3 regions of the Paenibacillus sp. FSL L8-0502 genome follow, and region 3 is predicted to be linked to each of the others. Evidence: riboswitches for the same ligand, from Rfam matches in the RefSeq annotation. Region 3 holds a riboswitch; each other region holds the start of a gene.
The links. Region 3 has a riboswitch for glycine ahead of NSQ57_RS19020 (sodium:alanine symporter family protein). Riboswitches for the same ligand answer to the same signal wherever they lie in the genome.

Region 1: another riboswitch for glycine. It lies ahead of gcvT (glycine cleavage system aminomethyltransferase GcvT); the one in region 3 lies ahead of NSQ57_RS19020 (sodium:alanine symporter family protein).
Region 2: another riboswitch for glycine. It lies ahead of sdaAB (L-serine ammonia-lyase, iron-sulfur-dependent subunit beta); the one in region 3 lies ahead of NSQ57_RS19020 (sodium:alanine symporter family protein).

Annotation. Positions count from the first base shown of each region.
Region 1 covers NZ_CP151958.1:4,210,775-4,213,044, reverse strand. Annotated here, with positions in the region: gene gcvT (glycine cleavage system aminomethyltransferase GcvT) at 1-754, opposite strand, end outside; glycine riboswitch at 931-1,122, opposite strand; gene gcvH (glycine cleavage system protein GcvH) at 1,423-1,815, shown strand; gene NSQ57_RS18260 (PTS mannitol transporter subunit IICB) at 2,243-2,270, shown strand, end outside.
Region 2 covers NZ_CP151958.1:441,467-443,736, reverse strand. Annotated here, with positions in the region: gene NSQ57_RS01990 (DUF6359 domain-containing protein) at 1-555, opposite strand, end outside; glycine riboswitch at 882-975, shown strand; gene sdaAB (L-serine ammonia-lyase, iron-sulfur-dependent subunit beta) at 1,098-1,787, shown strand; gene sdaAA (L-serine ammonia-lyase, iron-sulfur-dependent, subunit alpha) at 1,777-2,270, shown strand, end outside.
Region 3 covers NZ_CP151958.1:4,375,804-4,378,073, forward strand. Annotated here, with positions in the region: gene NSQ57_RS19020 (sodium:alanine symporter family protein) at 1-1,347, opposite strand, end outside; glycine riboswitch at 1,508-1,602, opposite strand; glycine riboswitch at 1,621-1,697, opposite strand; gene NSQ57_RS19025 (glycoside hydrolase family 1 protein) at 1,863-2,270, opposite strand, start outside.

The DNA.
Region 1 (2,270 bases), 170 kb from region 3:
AAATTGTGGCAGATAACTCCTGTCCGTATAGCGGCAACCGAGCCTCAAAGCGTAGTGTATCGCGAGCACCAAGTCCAGCGGGAATCAGCCCATACGACTCACCGGAACGAAGCAAACCCTCCCATACGGCGGGTGCTTCCGCGGCAGGTACGTAAAATTCAAAACCGTCTTCGCCCGTATATCCGGTTCGTGAGACGAGTGCTTTTGCTCCGAACAATGGCACGTTCTCATGAAAGTGGAAAGATGCCAGATTCGTAATATCCGTATCTGCCACGGCTGCGGCAATACGTGCTGCTTCCGGTCCCTGCAATGCCAGCAATGCTATTGCATCAGACACATTCTCCATGTGAACGGATGCAGGCACATGACGAAGTAACCAATCCCAATCCTTATCAATGTTGGAGGCGTTCACAACGAGCATGTAGCGTTCCGGTCCTTTGCAGTAAACAAGCAGGTCGTCTACTACACCTCCATCGGGGTAACACAGGAGTGAATATTGTGCCTGACCTGGTTCCAACTGGCTGACATCATTCGTGGTCACCCTTTGTAGAAAAGCTTCGGCCTCTTTGCCTTCAACCAAAAACTCACCCATATGCGATACATCGAATAAACCCGCACGTTGCCGGACGGCCTCATGCTCCTTTTGAATGCCGCTAAACTGAACGGGGAGCTCCCAGCCTCCAAAGTCAATACAACGAACCCCAGACTGCGTCCCGTAGGATGAATATAGCGGTGTTTTTCGCAAATTAGTCATGTTTCCACTCCTATCCGGTGTAATCGGCTAAACAAAAAAGACAGGCCGAAAAAAACGTATAGACAGCAGTCTATACTCTTTTTTCAGCTCTGTCCTTGATACCAGAAAGTTACCCCGGTATGTACCGGGTTTCCTCTTGGGTGATCCGCTCCAATAGCGAATGCTCTCCAGAGATGCGTCCGGCAGAGGTCCTTTTGCCTGAGAGATTCACCTGCAATGCAGGCTTACTCCTTCGGCGCTACCTTCGGGATCAGCAGTATATTACCTGGCTTTGCAGATAACAACTTGATCCGATTCGCGTGCACAACTGTCTCACAAGCGGCAACAGCTATGCGAATCTTTTTGGCAGTCTCTCCCTCTGCGTTCATCCGCGTTTGCAGTTGTCGGGTGTTTCTCAAAGTATTTGCTATAACCCATTAATACGCAAATTCATTCAAAATGTCAATAAAAATGTCATCAAAAACAATAGAAAAAACATTTAATATATAAATAAGGATATGTAAGCGTTTGTTATAAATTATTATATTTTTATATAGAGCGCTATAGGAGGTAATATGAAGTATTTTTGTTAGTATTATTGACATGAGTGTTCTTATTGTCATAATCTTAACCTGTCTAATACAGGTGAGCAAATGCGATTTTATTCATATGGAAGTGAGGGGAACAGAATGGGTGAAGTGAAGCAGCAACTTTGGTATACAGACGAACATGAGTGGGTTCAGCGGACAGAGAATGGAACGGTGCGGATTGGTATTACAGACTTTGCACAGCACCAACTGGGTGATATTGTTTTTGTAGAATTACCTGAGGCGGGAGTAACGATTGAGCAGGGAGCGGAGATCGGTACGATTGAATCGGTGAAGACGGTATCCGACCTTTTTGCTCCGGTGACGGGAACCATATTAAAAGTGAATGAAGCGCTGGAAGGTACACCTGAGCTAGTGAATGAATCTCCATATGACAAAGGTTGGATGGTAGAAGTAGAGATGGATAAAGATGTGGAGGAATCATTGGGCAAACTACTGTCGGCGGATCAGTATGAGCAGTTGATTTCGGAGTAATAAATAGAGCAATGCAGCATGAAATAATAGCGTGTTATTCGGAATTTTATATTGATTTTTAATTGAATAAGAGCATCGTTAGTTTGCTCGATTTTTGTATAAAATAGTCGCTATGATTTGACGTAGCGGCTATTTTTTTGTCTTTTTTATGAAAACGTAATTACGTGTGTTGTTCTGATATAGTGGGTTGTCCCCATATAGGAATCATACATAATCCAGCGCGGTTTTTCGACTAATTTCTATAGCTACAGGTCATATTAAGAAGAATTATGCAGGTATAATATCTTCCTGGATAATTTAAATTTAAATGTTGTCATCAACGTTCATGACGAAAGTACGTTTTCATTTCGTTGATGAAGATAGCGCTGTCATTTAGTATGAATTTTAAGAAAAGGTAGTGATGCTTACCTACAAGGAGGATTTGAATATGAGTACATTGGACGCAAAGCCAAGTT
Region 2 (2,270 bases), 1.9 Mb from region 3:
GTGCGTATTATCGAACAGCACCTTTTTGCCTTTTCCATCCGGCAATGTAGTACCGGGTTGACCCGGGTTGCCAGGTTCAGGTTCACCAGGTTCCCCTGGCTCGCTTCCGTTCACCAGTTCAACAGCGCTTGGGCTTTTCACTCCACCAAAATTATTGTAGGCGCCAAGTGTACCCGTCACACGGATTTTGCTGCCGATCAGCTCAGGATGGCCTGACAGTCCAAATTGCCCTCTGTACGCGGATGTCAGCTGTACATCCAATAGATTAGAAGTGCTACGTTCATTAGCCTGGTCAGCAATCAGTACGTTAAAATCATTCGCAAACGGAGAAGAAAAGTTAGCCGTTTTCGATCCGGTAGCATGTCCGACGATATAACCTTCTACCGTCACCGTACCTCCACTGCTTTGGCCCTGAAGTGCTTCGGCTACTGTCAATGCTCCCTCTGCCTTGACCTGACCGAACGGAACGAAGATCCCGATCAGCAGTGAAACGATCGCTGCTAGATGCAGCATCCCTTTTAAGCGTGAACCTGTGAACCGCAAGCCTTTTACCATACGTCAATATCCCTCCTATGATTTCCATAAATGTACTTGTCCTCTATCAGATTAGCCGCCAATCTTCTAATTCCTTCCTGATTTCATCCGTAATTATGTAAACTTTAATCTTTTTTATTGGAAATGCACCTGTTTATGTAAAAATTAAACCCTGTGATTGACACCGAGCACGTCATACATTACGCTAAGAAAGACATGTAGAACGGTATACGCGAATGAAGATGACGGGAGAGTCTGTCCAGGGGGCTTACACTCTGGCGGCACCGAAGGAGCAAGACGCCAGCACCCGGCTGGCGGATAATCTCTCAGGTCCATGTATCGTCATCTGACGCAACTCTGGAGAGAGCGCAAGCCACCCAAGGGGTAAGGCGGTAAGAACACCGCACGAAACTCTCAGGTAACGAGGACAGAGATAAGGGAAACTTCCTTATCCTGTCCTTTTTTGTGCTCACATTGTGCGTCAGCATTAGGAACCGTCATAACCGCGCAAAGACGCGGAAATACCATATAGTATGGTATTAGAACATACAGGGGGCCACACCATGCGTTTCAAAGATGTATTTTCTATTATCGGCCCGGCCATGACCGGACCTTCCAGTTCACACACCGCAGGCGCGGTGCGACTCGCACGCGTTGCCCGGCACTGGCTCGGGGCGCAGCCTGACCGTGCCCGTATGACACTGTACGGCTCCTTTGCCGATACGTATAAAGGACACGGTACGGATCTGGCGCTCATCGCAGGACTGCTTAATTACGATACGGACGATCACCGGATTCCAGATGCCGAGCAATGGGCCGAGCAAGCCGGGATGACCGTGGAATTCGCCGTCAGTGGACTCCCCGCTCCTCATCCGAACACCGTCCGTTTCGAGTTGTGGAAGGGCGAGGATCAGCGCACACTGCTGGGCTCCTCCATCGGCGGCGGCAGCATCCATGTCCAGCAACTCAACGAATTCCGGGTCAATCTGACCGGGGAGCTGCCTACGCTGGTGCTTCTCCACTCGGATAAGCCCGGTACATTGGGCGCAATAACTTCAGCGCTGGGCGCGGCCCACATTAACATTGCCTATATGCACGTAGATCGCAAAGGCCGGGATGGTGAAGCACTCACCGCCATTGAAACGGACAGTTCTGCTCCAGCTGAACTGATTGCGGAACTGCGTTCTTTACCTCATATGTATGAAATTAAGATGATTAATTTGAAAAAAGGAGCTGAATCCGATGCGGTTTAGCCATCTGCATGAGATCAGCGCTTTATGCGCTGAAGAATCCACCACGATTGGCCGCTTGATGATTCAAGAGCAGGTACAAGAAACGAATACAACGGAGGAAGAAATCTTTCGCCAAATGTCTGATTATTATGAAATCATGAAGGAAGCCGTTCATCGCGGTCAGACACAAGACACCGTATCCCGCAGTGGATTGACGGGCGGCGACGGCAAGCGCCTGGCCGAGTATCTGCGGTCAGGGGAGACCTGCTCCGGTGATGCCTCCGCGCTCGCCATGGCTTATGCCCTCTCCGTGTCGGAGGTTAATGCATCCATGGGTCGCATTGTCGCCACTCCTACCGCAGGCTCATGTGGGGTTATCCCTGGTGTGTTCATCAGTGCGCAGGAACGGTTCGGCTGGGATGATGAGCATATGGTGAACGGCCTATTCGCCGCTGGAGCCATTGGCTACGTGATCGCCAACAACTCCTTCATTTCTGGCGCGGA
Region 3 (2,270 bases):
CTTTTTCTTACTAGAATTCAGAGAATCCATATAGATTCGGGTTTCTGCAACGACAATGCCTGACAAACCAAGCAGTGCAATCAGGTTCGGGAAAGCCATCATTGCGTTAAAGATATCTGCCAGCAGCCAAATGGCTTCCAACTTGATGAACGCACCTCCTGCCACAAGTGCGATGAACAAATAACGGTATGGTTTAATCCATTTGACACCCAGTAAATATTCAACACAACGTTCCCCGTAGTAATTCCAGCCCAGTATCGTTGTGAATGCAAATAAAATAAGGCTAATCGTCACGAGTTCTGCACCAGCCGGAAAGGCACTGGAAAACGCATGCTGGGTCATCAGACCTCCATCGTCATTTCCACTCCATATTCCCGTAACCAGCAACGTAAATCCCGTCAGATTACAAATAATCATCGTATCGATAAATACGCCTGTCATGGATATCAACCCTTGTTCTGCAGGCCATTTCGTCTTAGCAGCAGCTGCTGCAATTGGCGCACTTCCCAAACCGGCTTCATTAGCAAAAATACCTCTGGCAACTCCACTTCGCATCGCCAACATAATCGTCGCTCCGGCAAATCCACCCGTTGCAGATGTGGTCGAGAAGGCCCCTTGTAATACTAAAGCAATCGCATGAGGAAGCTCTCCTGCAAACTTAATGAGTACAATTAAGCAAACTACGATATAGAGCCCCGACATGAATGGAACAATCTTTGTGGATACCTTGGCAATACTTTTGAGTCCTCCAATCGTAACAACAGCAGTTAACACGGAAATAATGATCGCTGTAACTACCGTTGGCACTCCAAAGCTACTTTCCGTCGAAGAAACGATAGCCTTTACTTGCGGAAAAGTACCGATTCCAAATAGGGCTACAAGAACACCAGAAAAGGCAAACAACATCGCCAGCGGCTTGAAACGGCGGCCAAGTCCATTTTCAATATAATACATCGGACCACCCGAAAATTGTCCGTTCCGGTCTTTAACACGGTATTTAACGGATAATAATCCTTCCGCATATTTGGTTGCCATCCCGAAAAAAGCTGCAACCAGCATCCAGAATAATGAACCGGGCCCACCCAGCTTGATCGCTGTCGCTACGCCAACAATACTTCCTGTACCTACAGTAGCTGCCAGTGCCGTACTCAATGCACCGAAGCTGCTTACATCTCCGCTACCTTCGTCCGGCGCTTTACCAATTAGCTTGAGCGCCAAAGGCAATCGAATAACCTGAAGCAGCTTCAAGCGGATCGTTAGCCACAACCCCGTGCCCATCACGAGAATAAGAAGCGGCGCTCCCCATATCCAGCTGTCAATCGTTTCTAACACATGTACCAAATTCATTTTCAACCCGCTCCTCCAACATATTAGAAAACAAAAAAGAGTCAAATCAGCTGATTCGACTCCTGGAGAGGTTAAAGGCACGAAAAAATACAACCATCTTGTGCAGGTTTCTGCCTCTAATAGCTCATAAAAAAGCCTAGGGCATTCCCTGTCACAGGTTATTCGCGTCTCTGTCCTTTTGCCTGAGAGTTTAAGCAGATGTTCTCTGCGGTGCACCTTCGGCGCCCAATTAAGGGTCTCTCCAGAGTTCTGTCCGTTTACGGTCCCCGCTTGTGGCTGTAAACAGCCTAAGCACCTGAGAGTTTTGCCCCTTCGGTCGGAACTTTCGTTCCATCTCCCGCAAACATCAACCAGACATATGAAATTTTTATTCATTATACAGAAAACTTTCAGCTTATTACAAGTGAAAAGTTTGTGAAGCCCTCTGAAATATTATTATGTCTATCAAAAAAGCGGGTACAGCAGATTGCATCCTTAGGATGTCCTCTGCTATACCCGCCCGAGACGATATGAAATTACAATTCTTCACCATTGGTTGCTATCACATTTTTATACCAGTTAAAAGAGTCTTTTTTGGAGCGTTTGAGCGTTCCGTTACCGTCATCATCCAGATCAACGTAAATAAATCCGTAGCGCTTGGACATTTCGGAAGTAGACATGCTCACAAGGTCGATAGGGCCCCAGTTGGTGTAACCAATCAGATCAACACCGTCGGCAATCGCTTCCTTCATTTGGACAATATGCTGACGCAAGTAATCAATGCGATACGTGTCATGCACAGAGCCGTCCTCTTCCACCTTATCATATGCACCCAAGCCATTTTCCACGATGAACAGAGGCTTTTGATAGCGATCATAAAACGTATTCAGTGTAACACGCAGGCCGATCGGATCGATCTGCCATCCCCAGTCGGAGGATTGCAG